4 regions of the Mesorhizobium sp. M0998 genome follow, and region 1 is predicted to be linked to each of the others. Evidence: predicted binding sites of a transcription regulator. Region 1 holds the regulator's gene; each other region holds the start of a gene.
What was found. Region 1 encodes LexA, which represses DNA repair genes until DNA is damaged. Its sites were predicted from a motif close to TGTTCNNNNTGTGTTCNG; they were not measured.
Positions count from the first base shown of each region.

Region 2: NKH59_RS13345 (single-stranded DNA-binding protein) is a predicted target of LexA. The motif match lies at 1,546-1,563, and genes of this name have one in related genera.
Region 3: NKH59_RS32145 (YifB family Mg chelatase-like AAA ATPase) is a predicted target of LexA. The motif match lies at 1,449-1,466, and genes of this name have one in related genera.
Region 4: recA (recombinase RecA) is a predicted target of LexA. The motif match lies at 1,713-1,730, and genes of this name have one in related genera.

Region 1 is NZ_JAMYND010000031.1:22,109-25,798, forward strand. Features, by position in the region: partial or broken gene kynU (kynureninase) at 1-1,120, opposite strand, end outside; gene lexA (transcriptional repressor LexA) at 1,568-2,302, shown strand; gene NKH59_RS24815 (ComEC/Rec2 family competence protein) at 2,296-3,690, opposite strand, start outside.
Region 2 is NZ_JAMYND010000011.1:154,527-158,216, reverse strand. Features, by position in the region: gene NKH59_RS13355 (MarC family protein) at 1-375, shown strand, start outside; gene NKH59_RS13350 (OsmC family protein) at 384-809, opposite strand; gene NKH59_RS13345 (single-stranded DNA-binding protein) at 932-1,444, opposite strand; gene NKH59_RS13340 (cupin domain-containing protein) at 1,653-2,042, shown strand; gene NKH59_RS13335 (ArsR/SmtB family transcription factor) at 2,126-2,440, shown strand; gene NKH59_RS13330 (SRPBCC family protein) at 2,437-2,961, shown strand; gene NKH59_RS13325 (ATP-dependent Clp protease proteolytic subunit) at 2,988-3,593, shown strand; gene NKH59_RS13320 (hypothetical protein) at 3,590-3,690, shown strand, end outside.
Region 3 is NZ_JAMYND010000072.1:6,675-10,364, forward strand. Features, by position in the region: gene NKH59_RS32135 (GtrA family protein) at 1-232, shown strand, start outside; gene gshB (glutathione synthase) at 450-1,391, shown strand; gene NKH59_RS32145 (YifB family Mg chelatase-like AAA ATPase) at 1,559-3,088, shown strand; gene NKH59_RS32150 (malate synthase G) at 3,341-3,690, opposite strand, start outside.
Region 4 is NZ_JAMYND010000004.1:183,636-187,325, forward strand. Features, by position in the region: gene NKH59_RS05695 (GFA family protein) at 1-206, opposite strand, end outside; gene NKH59_RS05700 (TfoX/Sxy family protein) at 297-620, shown strand; gene NKH59_RS05705 (PfkB family carbohydrate kinase) at 655-1,578, opposite strand; gene recA (recombinase RecA) at 1,855-2,952, shown strand; gene alaS (alanine--tRNA ligase) at 3,212-3,690, shown strand, end outside.

The DNA of each region.
Region 1 (3,690 bases):
CGCATGGTCGATGGCGCGCGAAAATCGCCGATCACGCCACGTTCGATCAGCGCGCGCATGACCTGGTAGCCATGCTCATGCATGAATGAAATCTGGCTGCCGCGTTTTTCCCCATCGCGCGTGCTTTCGAGCGTGAGCCCGTAAGTGCCGCACTTTGCCTCGACAAGCTCGATGAACAGATCCGCCAGCGCGATGCTCTTCTTGCGCACCGCCGTCATATCGACATCGTTCCAGATGTCGAGCGCGCCCTTCAGCGTGCGCATCGACAGGACCGGCTGCGTGCCGCACAGAAACCGGCGGATGCCGGTGCCGGCCGCATAGCCTGGCTCGAAGGCGAAGGGCCGTGCATGGCCCCACCAGCCGGTGAGCGGCTGCTGGATGTCGGAAAGATGCCGCTCAGCCGCATAGATGAAGGCAGGCGCGCCGGGGCCGCCATTCAGATATTTGTAGGTGCAGCCAACGGCAAAATCGGCGTTTGCCTTGTCGAGCTCGACTGGCATCGCGCCGGCGGTGTGGCAGAGATCCCAGACGATCATCGCCCCGGCTTCCTGAGCCCTGCGCGTCAGCGCCGGCATGTCGCGCAGTTCGCCCGACCTATAGTTGACGTGGTTGACCAGCACCACGGCGGTGCGTTCGTCGATCAGCTCTTCGATGGTCGGCGCGTCGACTCCCGAGAGGCGCAGCAGCGTATCTTTTCGCGTCGAAACCACACCTCGGCCATGTAGAGGTCCGTCGGAAAACTATCGCCCTCGGCGACGATGACCTGCCGCTCCGGTCGCATGGCCATGGCGGCGTGCAGCAGCTTGTAGATGTTGACCGATGTCGTGTCGCAGACCACCGTCTGGCCGGCCGCGGCACCGATCAGGCGCCCGAGCTGGTCGCCAAGTTCAAGCGGCATGTTGAACCAGCCGGCCGTGTTCCATGCGCGGATGAGATCATGCGACCATTCTTCGGTCGCGGCCTTGTGCAGTTCATCGAAAGCGGCACGTGAAGCAGCTCCTAGCGAATTGCCGTCGAGATAGATCACTCCTTGCGGCAACACAAAGCGGTCGCGCATCGCGCGCAGCGGATCCGCGGCATCCATCGCCTTTATGGCCACGAGATCGGGAATTCCTGTCATGATTTGTCTGCTCCCCCAAGATCCAACGCAACGCCGGACACGCATCGACTGTTCTTCCATTACCTGGTTGCGCGCAGCAAGGCTCCACCGGCGAGAAGCAGCCTGACCAGACGGTGGAAACCGGGACTTAACCCGAGGTTGGCGTTTTGAGTTCGTTTCGTTCACGGTGCATTGACCAAACCGCACAGTCGATAAGGGTTCAATTCCGTGCCTTTTGCCGACCGACGGCCGATGCCAGTGCCGCCATCTAGGAGGCCAGAAGGGCGCAAACGAAAGCAGAATCAAGGCGATGAGGCTTGCGGCGGTGAAAATGCGGTACGCCGGTAGGGGACGTCGTTTGTTTCCCGAGCCTTAACGCATTCATTAAACTTTAAACAGTTGCGGAACACAACTGGAACAGATAGTGTTTGTTCTGGGTTTGTTTTTCTGATTCTGTTGGGGGTCGCTATGCTGACACGCAAACAACACGAACTGCTTATGTTCATCCACGAAAGGTTGAAGGAAAGCGGTATCCCGCCTTCATTCGACGAGATGAAGGAAGCGCTCGACCTGGCTTCCAAATCCGGAATCCACCGGCTGATTACGGCGCTGGAGGAGCGCGGCTTCATTCGCCGTTTGCCCAACCGGGCCCGTGCGCTGGAAGTGCTACGCCTGCCTGACTCGATCGCCCCCGGCCTCAATGCGGCACGCAAGTTCTCGCCGAGTGTCATCCAGGGCAGTCTTGGGCAAGGCGCCCCTCGGCAAGGCAAGCCGACATCGTCGCGCGTGCCCGCAGCCGGAAATGACGACGATGTCGTCGCCGCCGTTTCGATCCCGGTGATGGGCCGCATCGCTGCCGGTGTGCCGATCGACGCCATCCAGCACCAGACGCATTCGATTTCGGTGCCGCCGGATATGATCATGGGCGGCGAGCATTATGCGCTCGAGGTCAAAGGCGATTCGATGATCGAGGCCGGCATTTTCGACGGCGACACGGTGATCATCCGCAATGCCGATACGGCGAGCCCCGGTGAGATCGTGGTGGCACTGGTCGACGAGGAGGAAGCGACGCTGAAGCGGTTCCGCCGCAAGGGCGCCTCGATCGCCCTGGAAGCCGCCAATCCGGCCTACGAGACGCGCATCTTCGGACCAGACAGGGTCAAGGTGCAGGGCAAGCTCGTCGGACTGATCCGCCGCTACTGAGCTCCGCCCTTGGCGCCGGCTTTGGGGTTGTCGGCCCGGCGGTATGGCGGCAGGCCCCGTGCCGCGCGTGAAAATTTCCGCTGCACGTGCCAGGGCCGGTATGATTTTTCGACGGCGAAGCGGATCTCGGCGCGTGTTGCCGCTTGTGGATCGAAATAGACGGCGGCACTTCCCGCGCGCGCCAGTTGCCGTTTGGTGACGACGAGGACCAGCCGGTCGTAGTAGCAGGGGTTATGGGCGGTGGCGTCGTCGATGACGATCAAGCTGGCAAAGGCGCAGGCTGGCCGCGCAGTATCGCGGTCCTTGGCTTGCGCGATGATCGCGCCGGATGGATGCCTGGCAAGGCAGAGGCCGTCCGTGCAAATGAACGGCATGCCCGGCGGTAGGTCGGCCGGATCGGCAATGTCGAATTGCGGGTCGTTCTTTCCAGGTGTTTCCGGCGCGACGATAGCCTCTGATGTGAGCGCGCGTTTCCAGTTGTCGATGGTGAACTCATTCGGGCGTGCCCGGTTGACCGCGAGTTCACCGCTGCCGATCGACAGCACGACCAGCCGTGCGTCCTCCGAGACCAATACGTCGGGTATGCGTGTCTGCGTTGTCGTCAGCAAGCCGGCGAGCGCAAAAGGAAGTGCCGCCAGCCGCAACCACGTCGTCGCCATGCTGGCAATGACGAGGGCGATCGTCACCAGAAGGACGGATCTCAGCGAAATCAGCCCGACCGCATCGATCGGCGAGCGCTCCGAGATCCACCCGGACAGGGCGATCATCGCCGTCAGCCCCTTGCCCATGACATAGAGGAAAGGGCCATCCGCACCGAACGGCATCGCCAGCGCGCTGAGAACGGCGAAGGGCATGACGACCAGTGAGACGATGGGCATGATGGCCAGATTGGCGAACAGGCTGAGCGGCGCCACGCGCTGGAAATGCCATATGGCGAAAAGCGCCGTGGCGCTCCCTGCAATGGTCGAGGTCATCGCCAGACCGCACATGCCCAGCAGGACCTTTCGCGTGGCAAGGCGTAGCGGCGACTTCCGCGGCGGCGGCGTGGTGGCCCTCCCGGCGCGGTAATCGGACCAGCCTGCATAGGCGCCGACAAGGGCCGCCGTCGCGGCGAAGGACATCTGGAAACTCGGACCGACCACCTCGTGCGGCGACACCAGGATGACCGCGATGGCCGAGATCGCCAGGTTGCGCATGGTGAGCGCGGCCCGGTCGAACAGCACGGCGATAAGCATCACCGCCAGCATGATGAAGCTGCGTTCGGCCGCCACGACAATGCCGGAAAAGACGAGGTAGGCCGCAATCGAAAAAAGCGCGGCGGCCGCGGCATATTTCTTGACCGGCCGTCGCGATGAGAAATCGGGAAACAGCGCGAAGGCACCCCGCAG
Region 2 (3,690 bases), on a different contig from region 1:
ATCGCCTTCGAAATGGTGTTCGAGCGCCGGCAGGACCGCAAGGAGAAGATCGGCGACGTCGCCATCACCAGGGACATGATCCACAACATCGCCGCCTTTCCGCTGGCGATCCCGCTCATTGCCGGTCCCGGCGCGATTTCGGCGACCGTCCTGCTCTCAAGCTCGTTTCAGGGTTTGGGCGCGCAGACAGCCCTTGTCGGCATCATCGCCATCTGCCTCGTCATCACCTACCTGGTGTTCGTGCTGTCAGAGCGCATCGACCGTATCCTCGGCCAAACCGGCCGTTCGATCCTGACAAGGCTGCTCGGCGTCATCCTGGCGGCGCTCGCCGTACAGTTCGTCGCCGACGGCATCAAGGCGCTGATGGCGACGTAGGGACAGCCCTACTTCGCTGTCGTTTCAATGACTTCGAAGTCATGGGTAATCTCGGCAGTCTTGGCCATCATTGCCGAGGCCGAGCAGTATTTCTCGATCGAAAGCCCGATCGCCCGCTTTACCTTGTCGTGTGACAGCGCCCGGCCCTTGACGACAAAATGCATGTGAATGCGGGTGAACACCCTGGGATCGGCTTCTGCACGGTCGGCATCGAGTTCGACCACGCAATCTTCGACCGCCTCGCGCCCCTTTTCGAGGATATGGACCACGTCATAGGCCGAGCAGCCGCCAGTGCCGATCAGCACCAGTTCCATTGGGCTCGGCCCCGGCGTCTTGCCCTCCGGCCCGAACGCAGTGCCTAGCACCAGCTTGTGCCCATTGGCGGACTCGCCAACGAAAGTGCGCTCCTCGACCCATTTGACCCTTGCCTTCACCTGATACGTCCTTTCACCGCTCAAACGCACAACGTCCCGAAAATCCAAGACAGATTTTCGGGACGCCATTTCGTGGCCAAGGTGCCGGCGCTTTTCGCCGCAAGGGCAGTCCGCCCGAGAAATCAGAACGGGATTTCGTCGTCCAGCTCGCGCGACGAACCACCGCCGCCGCCCTTGTTGGCGCCACCGCGATTGAAACTTTCGCCCGGGCCGGACTGGCCGAAATCGGAACCGCGGCTCGCACCACCACCGGCATAGTTGCCGACCTGGCCGCCGCCCTCGCCCCGCGCATCGAGCATCTGCAGCTCGCCGCGGAATTTCTGCAACACGATTTCGGTCGTATAGCGGTCATTGCCGGTCTGGTCCTGCCATTTGCGCGTCTGCAACTGGCCCTCGACATAGACCTTCATGCCCTTCTTCAGATACTGCTCGGCCACCTTGGCGATCTGGTCGTTGAAGATCACGACATTGTGCCACTCGGTCTTTTCCTTGCGCTCTCCGGACGTCTTGTCGCGCCAGCTTTCCGACGTCGCGATGCGGATGTTGACGACCGGGTCACCCGAATTCAGGCGGCGGATTTCAGGGTCCGCCCCGAGGTTGCCCACCAGAATGACCTTGTTGACGCTACCCGCCATGATACTTCTCCGCGCTCATCCGAAACCGAATTTTTGTCGCCGCACCTTACAGGCGATGGACAATCCCTGCCTGCCGTCGCTGCCTTTTCCCACAAGGTTTTTGTTCTCTTTTCGTTCTATAGGAGAGGCCCTGCACTGTCAATAGTTGTCAGTAAGAAGTAGTGTCTCGGCGTCGAATTTCCACAGACCATGGGATCGAGGCGAACGCATGAAGATGGTTGCGCATGACGATCAGCCGCAAGAAGAATGGCGGACGGGAGTAAAGACCCGCATGCATGTCTCTGCCCGCAACGGCGCAACTCAACTTTGCATGTTTGAACAATGGGTCGAACCGGCGGTTGGCGCCCCGACACATTGGCACCCGGTCGAGGAAGTGCTTACCGTCATCGCTGGCAGGGCCGAGATGTGGATCGACGAAGAGCATCTCGTCTTGACTGCCGGACAGTCGCTTGTTGTCGCCGCGCACAAGCAACATGGCTTCCGAAACGTCGGCTCCGAATTGCTTCATATTCATGCTGTGCTCGCGTCACCAGTTTTCGAGGCGACGTTCAACGGATCCCCCGACATGGTGAGACGCTGGCTTCCAGCGAGTTTGTAAAACCTCGCCCTGTCTTAAAAAACACCGCCTGTCTTAAAAAACACGGCTTGCCAAACCGATAAGTATTGACTTATGCTTTCGGCATGATCGAAGCAGACATTTTTCGGGCACTAGCGGATCCAACGCGTCGCGCCGTCTATGAGCGGCTCGCCGACGGCGAGATGACGGTGTCGGAACTGCGCACTGGCATACCGGTATCGCAGCCGGCGGTATCGCAACATCTCGCAGTGCTGCGCGGCGCCGGCCTCGTGGTGGAGCGCCGGGCCGGTCGCAACGCCTATTACCGCGTCGATCCGAAGGGGCTTGCGCCACTGCTCAGCTGGATCGAACGCTACCGTGCGTTCTGGCCAGAGCGCATCGAAAGGCTCAAGACGGTTTTGAAGGACATGGACGAATGACCAGCCGAGGCAAAGAACGCGCCGAAATGGCCGCAGACAAGATCGAGTTCGAGTGCGAGCTGCCCGAACCGCCGGAAAAGGTGTGGCGGGCACTGACGGTGCCGGACCTGCTCGCGGCCTGGATGATGCCGAACGACATCAAGCCCGAAATCGGCAACCGCTTTGCCTTTAAAGCGCCGAATGCGCCGATCGAGTGCGAAATCCTCGACGCGGATCCCGGACGGCTGCTGCGCTATTCCTGGCGGGAGCGCCCGGCGCCCGGCGATACGCAGGTGCCGCCCGGCAGCCCCCTGGACAGCGCAATGAACGACAGCCCAGTGGACAGCATCGTCACCTTTACGCTCGACCGCACCGTTTCCGGCGGCACGCATCTACGCATCGTCCATGACGGTTTTGCTCGGGCAGCAGTGCCAGAGATCGCGATGGCAAGCGCCGGTTGCCGGCTTTCCTTTGAAGCGCGCACTCCCAGGCACAAACAGATCGCCGCAAACACCCCGCGCCTCTTCCTGCGCGCGGCCTGAACGACAACAGTCAACGGAGACAACCGATGAGCGGCCTTGCCAATCTGGTGCCGATGGTGATCGAGCAGTCGAGCCGCGGCGAACGTGCCTTCGACATATTTTCGCGGCTGCTGCGCGAGCGCATCGTCTTCATCAACGGCCCGATCGATGACGGCACCTCGGCGCTGGTCTGCGCCCAGCTTCTGTCGTTGGAATCCGACAATCCCGACAAGGAGGTCTCGCTCTACATCAACTCGCCGGGCGGCGTGGTGACCAGCGGTTTCGCCATCTACGATACGATGCAGTATATCAGCTGCCCGGTCTCCACGGTTTGTATGGGCTTCGCCGCCTCGATGGCCTCGTTCCTTTTGATGGCCGGCACACCGGGGCGGCGCATCGCGCTACCCAACACCAGCATCGTGCTGCATCAGCCTCTCGGCGGTTTCCAGGGCCAAGCCTCCGATATCCAGCGCCATGCCGAGGGCATCCTTCGCACCAAGCGGCGCATGACCGATCTTTACGCCCGCCATTGCGGCCGCACCTACGAAGAAGTGGAACGCACGCTCGACCGCGACTTTTTCATGACCGCGCAGGAGGCCAAGGATTGGGGCCTCGTCGACCATGTTTTCGACACTCGCAAGCAGGCCGCATGAACGAGCCGGGCCGGCGGACGGAACTGAGGCGATTGAGCGCCCGCAATTTCAGCGCCATCGGTCTGGTCTTGCCGCTATCGCGGCACTATAGTCCGGC
Region 3 (3,690 bases), on a different contig from region 1:
CTGGCTGATCAATCGCCATCTGACCTTCTCGCCTTCCAGCCGCGGCGTCGCGCAAGAGGGCGCACGCTATGGCGGCGTCGGCATCGCCACCAGCCTCGTCAATTATCTCGTCTATTGCGCCATGCTGTTCGCGCTGCCGATGGTGCCGCCGCTCGTCGCCCTTGCGGTCGCCTCGCTGGTTGCCATGGCGCTGTCCTTCCTCGGCTATTCCAAGCTGGTCTTCGACCGCTGAACGCACATCGCATTGGGGTCTGCGCCAGAAGCGCAGCCTCATCATGACCTTGGCCGATTGGCAGAGGCCGCCGATTTCCTTATATCGCTCTCGTCGATGCATCGGCCCGAAAAATCGGAATCGATTTTCGGAAAGCGCGATGCATGGATTCAAAGTGTTGGAGCGTATGTGCGTCCGGGTGGACGCACGTTCGTTGCAACTGCGCCGGAGAGCACCCATGCCCCTGAAAGTCGCCGTCCAGATGGACCACATCTCTACCGTGTCGATTGCCGGCGACACGTCGTTTGCGCTGTCGCTGGAAGCGCAGCGGCGCGGGCACCAGCTGTTCCACTACACGCCCGACCGGCTGTCGCTGCGCGAAGGCAAGGTGTTTGCCCGTATCGAGGCGATGCAGGTCCGCGACGAGAAGGGCAACCATTATTCGCTGGGCGAGAAGGTGCGCACCGATCTTGCGGAGATGGACGTCATCCTTTTGCGGCAGGATCCGCCCTTCGACATGAACTACATCACCACCACGCATATCCTCGAGCGCATCCATCCGAAGACGCTGGTGGTCAACGACCCGGCCTGGGTGCGCAACAGCCCGGAAAAGATCTTCGTCACCGAATTTCCCGACCTGATGCCGGACACGCTGATCACCAAGGACCCGCTCGAGGTCGCCGCCTTTCGCAAGGAGTTCGGCGATATCATCGTCAAGCCGCTCTACGGCAATGGCGGCGCCGGCATCTTTCACCTGCACGAGGCCGACCGCAACCTCGCCTCGCTGCTCGAAATGTTCGGCCAGTTGTTCCGCGAACCCTACATCGTGCAGCGCTACCTCAAGGAGGTGCGGGGTGGCGACAAGCGCATCATCCTGATTGACGGCGAGCCTGTCGGCGCCATCAACCGCGTGCCGGCCGAGCATGATTCGCGCTCCAACATGCATGTCGGCGGCCGCGCCGAAAAGACCGAATTGACGGAACGCGAACGCGAGATCTGCGCCCGCATCGGCCCCGCGCTGAAAGAGCGCGGCTTCATCCTCGTCGGCATCGACGTCATCGGCGACTACATGACCGAGATCAACGTGACCTCACCGACCGGCATACGCGAAGTGCAGCGCTTCGGCGGCGCCGACATCGCCAGCCTGTTCTGGGATGCCGTGGAGAAGAAGCGCAACTAGCGTACATTGCTTCTGGAAGCGGCCGCGTTGCAAACCATTGCAGCCGTGGCGCTCAGCTGTTCCCCAAATGTTCTTGCCTTCGCCGGTAATCTGTGGTTGTCTCCGGTGACGCCGTTCGCGGCATGATCGCAAAGGCTTGGGGCAAAGCCTGCATCCGGGGTGAAGACATGGTGGCGCGGGTTCGCACGGTTGCTTTCCAGGGCATTGAGGCCGTGCCGGTCGACGTGCAGGTGATGATCGCGCCGGGCAAGGTCAACATGCACATCGTCGGGCTGGCCGACAAGGCTGTCGCCGAAAGCCGCGAGCGGGTGCAGGCAGCGCTGCATGCATCCGGCCTGTCGATGCCGTCGAAGAAGGTCACCGTCAATCTGGCGCCGGCCGACCTGCCCAAGGAAGGCAGCCACTACGATCTGCCGATCGCCCTCGGGCTGATGGCGGCGCTCGGCGCCATTCCGGGCGACATGCTGGCCGGCTATGTCGTGCTTGGCGAATTGTCGCTCGACGGCACCATTGCCGCGGTGGCCGGCGCGCTGCCGGCGGCGATCGGCGCCAATGCCGAAGGCAAGGGCTTGATCTGCCCGTTCGCCTGCGGGCCGGAAGCGGCGTGGGCCGGCAAGGATTTCGACATATTGGCGCCGCGCAGCCTGATCGCCATCGCCAATCATTTTCGCGGCACGCAGGTTCTGTCGCGGCCGGAAGCCGGCATCCATGCCGCGGCGCGCGACCTGCCCGATCTCGCCGATATCAAGGGCCAGGAGACCGCCAAGCGGGCGCTGGAGGTGGCGGCCGCCGGCGGCCACAATCTTTTGATGGTCGGACCGCCGGGGTCGGGAAAGTCGATGCTGGCGCAGCGGCTGCCGTCGATCCTACCGCCGCTGGCGCCCAGGGAATTGCTCGAAGTCTCGATGATCGCCTCGGTGGCCGGCGAACTCGGCGAAGGAAAACTCACCGACCGGCGGCCGTTCCGCGCGCCACATCATTCGGCCTCGATGGCGGCGATGGTCGGCGGCGGTCTGCGCGTGCGGCCGGGCGAGGCCTCGCTTGCCCATCACGGCGTGCTGTTCCTCGACGAGTTCCCCGAATTCTCGCCGCAGGCGCTCGATGCACTGCGCCAGCCGCTCGAGACCGGCGACTGCATGATCGCGCGCGCCAATCATCGCGTCACCTATCCGGCGCGTATCCAGCTGGTCGCGGCGATGAACCCGTGCCGTTGCGGCATGGCCGGCGAGCCGGGCTATCGCTGCCTGCGCGGCGATCGCTGTCGCACCGACTACCAGGCGCGCATTTCCGGCCCGCTGCTCGATCGCATCGATCTCAGGATCGAGGTGCCGGCGGTCTCGGCCAGCGATTTGATCCGGCCGGACCGGGCCGAGAAAAGTGCCGCCGTCGCACTACGTGTTGCCCGCGCCCGTACGATCCAGCGCGAGCGCTTCGAGCGGCTCGGCGCGACCGCCACCACCAACGCCCATTGCTCGCCGTCAGTCATCGAGGAGATCGCCATGCCCGATGCCGCCGGCCTGTCGCTGCTCAGGGACGCCAGCGAAAAGCTCGGCTTTTCCGCACGAGCCTATCACCGCGTCTTGAAGGTGGCGCGGACCCTGGCCGATCTCGAGGCCAGCGAGACGGTCGGCCGCATCCATCTGGCCGAAGCGATTTCCTATCGCATGAGTTCGGAACGGATGGCGCAGGCGGCGTGACGTTCCCCTCCCCCTTGAGGGGAGGGTGGCCGCGAAGCGGCCGGGTGGGGTCGCCGGTGAGACGCTCGGCCTGTCGCATTTCGAAACCGACCGAGGTGCGGAGCGTTGCGATGCTCCTCCTAAGGCGCACCGTCAGAATTGGGTTGGCGCACTGCGTTGGCGACCCCACCCGGCCCTTCGGGCCACCCTCCCCTCAAGGGGGAGGGGGGACGCCGGCGCTTACCCTTGGCCGGCGTGCATCGTGCTTTCGGTTCAGCCGTTATCCCGCGCCTTCAGCTCCAGCCGCCGTGCGTGCAGCACTGGCTCGGTGTAGCCGTTGGGCTGGATGCGGCCTTTGAAGACCAGGTCGCAGGCGGCGAGGAAGGCGATGGACTTGTCGAAATCCGGCGCCATCGGCCGGTAGAGCCGATCGCCTTCGTTCTGGCGGTCGACGATCGCCGCCATGCGTTTCATCGTCTCCATGACCTGCTCGGGCGTGCAGACGCCGTGATGCAGCCAGTTGGCGATGTGCTGCGAGGAGATGCGCAGCGTGGCGCGGTCCTCCATCAGGCCGACGTCGTTTATGTCAGGCACTTTCGAACAGCCGACGCCCTGGTCGATCC
Region 4 (3,690 bases), on a different contig from region 1:
ATCTCGGCGCGGTAGACGCCGAGATGGCGCTTGCCCTGGATTTTCAGCGTCTCGTAATCGGCGCCGAGATTGATGGCAAAACCGCCGCCGCCCTGCTGCTTGCGGCAGATCGAGCAGTAGCACAGCATGAACGGCACCGGCGTGTGGCTTTCCACCTCGAAACGCACGGCATTGCACCGGCAGGACCCTTTGAGCAGAAGCGGCATGAGAAACTCCGACGAAAGTGATTTGCACTTTGTCAGGATGGCGCCGGTTGCGGCGATGACAAGGGGAAATCCGGGTGACATGATCGCCGCATGGACAACGAGCGCATAGAAGAGCTTTTCGAAGGCCTCGGCCCGGTCAGTATCCGCAAGCTGTTCGGCGGCAAGGGCATCTATTTCGACGGCGTCATCGTCGCCATCGTCATCGGTGGCGAATTGATGCTGAAGGCCGACGCCGAAAGCGCCCCGGAATTCGAAGCGGCCGGCTGCCGGCAATGGACCTATACCGGCTCGCGCCACGGCAAGCTCGTGTCGATGCCCTATTGGAGCGTTCCCGACAGCGCGTTCGACGATCCCGACGAGATGGCGATCTGGGCGCGCCGCGCCTACGAGGCAGGACGGCGCGCCGGCAAATAGGCTGCGTCATGCTTCGGTAATTCCTGGCCGCACTTCATGCCAGGTCCCGCGCCTCGGGCACGAGCGCCAGCGCCTCGGCAAAGCCAGCGCTGGTGAAGGCGGCACGCTCGACGACGAGCATAGCTGCGGCAATGCCTTCGCGCAGAGCCGCGCGCAGCGTCAGGCCGCGCAGCAGGGCAGCGATCGTGGCGCCTGCCAATGCGTCGCCGGCGCCGGCAGCATCGGTCCGCTTTTGCAGCGGTGGTGGCGAGATCGAGAACGCGCTCAATTCGTCGAAACCGAGCACTGGTTCGTCGCCGGCGGTGATCACGCCGCTTTTCAGCCCGGCGCGTCTCAGGCCGTCGACGATGCCTTGATCGATTTGGACGCCGGCGAGCATGCCGGCCTCGCGCCGGTTCATGAAGGCCATCGCCAGACGGTCGAGCACCGGCGTCAGCCGCGCCGCTTTGTTGGGCGAGACCGCAAGCGCAAACACCGGCTTGCCGGCGGCGAGTGCCGCCAGCCGCTCCAGCGCGGTCGACGGCAGGTTGGCGTCGCACAGCACCGCGTCGGCCGAACCGATCGCTTCCCGCACCTTGGCACGGCGGATCTGCTTGGGAAGCGCCAGCTCGTAGAGCACCATGTCGGCAAGGCCGGCGATCAGCCCGCCGTCGCTGTCGATCAGCATCGTATGGCTTGGCGTTGCTCGGTCGAGGAACACCGCCGACAGGTCGGTAATGCCGGCCTCGGTGACGGCGCGTAAAACCGTGTCGCCAAGGGCATCGCCGCCGCGCACCGAAAGCAGCGCGGCCGAGGCGCCGCGTCGCACCGCAAAGCGCAAGGCGTTGAAGACGGCACCGCCGACATGCTCGCGCATCGTGCCGGGGTTGGAAGCGGCCGGCACGAAGGCGCCGGCAACCCGGCCGCGCCGCTCGATATAGGCGCCGCCCACGGCCAGGATCGTCGGGGATTTGATCATGCCGTCAAAATGCCCTTTAGCTGTTGCCCGGGGAGACTAGGTCGCCGGGCGGAACCCTGCAATCGCGGGTCCGATTCGGTCGGTAACGGCAACGGCGCCGCATGCGAGGTGAGATACATCCGAAGCAATAATTGCGAAACAAAAATAGAACAAATAGGGATATGCGTTATTTTTCAAACCCTTGGTGCTCATTGACAAATGAGAACAAATGAGGTACATTTTTTTAAGGATTGCGGGATTGTCCGGCCTCCATTGACGACCACGGGGTGATGTATCATGGCTCAGAATTCTTTGCGGCTTGTAGAGGACAAAGCGGTGGACAAATCAAAGGCTCTGGATGCGGCGCTGTCGCAAATCGAGCGTGCCTTCGGCAAGGGCTCGATCATGCGGCTCGGCGCGAACGAGCAGGTCGTCGAGATCGAGACGGTGCCGACCGGCTCGCTTGGGCTGGACATCGCGCTTGGCGTCGGCGGCCTGCCGCGCGGCCGCATCGTCGAGATCTACGGGCCGGAAAGCTCGGGCAAGACGACGCTGGCGCTGCACACGGTGGCCGAAGCCCAGAAGAAGGGCGGCATCTGCGCCTTCGTCGATGCCGAGCACGCGCTCGACCCGGTCTATGCCCGCAAGCTCGGCGTCGATCTCGAAAACCTTTTGATCTCGCAGCCCGATACCGGCGAGCAGGCGCTGGAGATCTGCGACACGCTGGTGCGCTCCGGCGCCATCGACGTGCTGGTGGTCGATTCGGTGGCGGCGTTGACGCCGCGGGCGGAAATCGAAGGCGAGATGGGCGATTCGCTGCCCGGCCTGCAGGCCCGCCTGATGAGCCAGGCACTGCGCAAGCTCACCGCCTCGATCTCGCGCTCCAACACCATGGTCATCTTCATCAACCAGATCCGCATGAAGATCGGCGTCATGTTCGGTTCGCCCGAGACGACGACCGGCGGCAATGCGTTGAAATTCTATGCCTCGGTCCGCCTCGACATCCGCCGCATCGGCTCGGTCAAGGATCGCGACGAGGTCGTCGGCAACCAGACCCGCGTCAAGGTCGTCAAGAACAAGCTGGCGCCGCCCTTCAAGGTGGTCGAGTTCGACATCATGTATGGCGAGGGCGTCTCCAAGACCGGCGAGCTGGTCGATCTCGGCGTCAAGGCGGGCGTGGTCGAAAAGTCGGGCGCCTGGTTCTCCTACAATTCGCAGCGTCTTGGCCAGGGCCGCGAAAACGCAAAACTGTTCCTGCGCGACAATCCCGACACGGCGCGCGAGATCGAGCTGGCGCTCCGGCAGAATGCCGGGCTGATCGCTGAGAAATTCCTTGAGAACGGCGGCTCCGAAAGCAGCGATGACGGTTTCGAGGACGACGCTGGGGTGATGTAGGGCAAGCGACGCCTCGCTGAGCCTCAGCCAGGTTTCGATTTGATGTTTTGATTTTGAGTTTGCGTAATCGATGCGTTTCGAACCGCCGGCCCAGGGCCGGCGGTTCGCGTTTGACGGCGAGGCAGACGCATTTCAAGGCGCTGGTGAAAGCCGGGATTTGAGCCCATTTGGTGTTTCTGGACAGGCTGCGGTGCGACCGCTAAAAGGCCATGTCTATTTTCCGCCGGCAGCCGGCGGTTCTCTCGAAAAGGCAGTATTCATGAGTGGCGTCAACGAGATCCGGTCGGCATTTCTCGACTATTTTCGCAAGGAAGGTCACGAGGTCGTCGCGTCAAGCCCGCTGGTGCCGCGCAACGACCCGACGCTGATGTTCACCAATGCCGGCATGGTGCAGTTCAAGAACGTTTTCACCGGTCTGGAGAAGCGGCCGTATTCGCGCGCCACGACCGCCCAGAAGAGTGTTCGCGCCGGCGGCAAGCACAACGACCTCGACAATGTCGGCTACACCGCGCGCCACCTGACCTTCTTCGAGATGCTCGGCAATTTCTCCTTCGGCGACTATTTCAAGGAGCGGGCCATAGAGCTTGCCTGGAACCTGATCACCAGGGAGTTCGGGCTGAAGAAGGACAAGCTGCTGGTCACCGTCTACCACACCGACGACGAGGCGGCCTCGTACTGGAAGAAGATCGCCGGCCTTTCGGACGATCGCATCATCCGCATCGCGACTTCGGACAATTT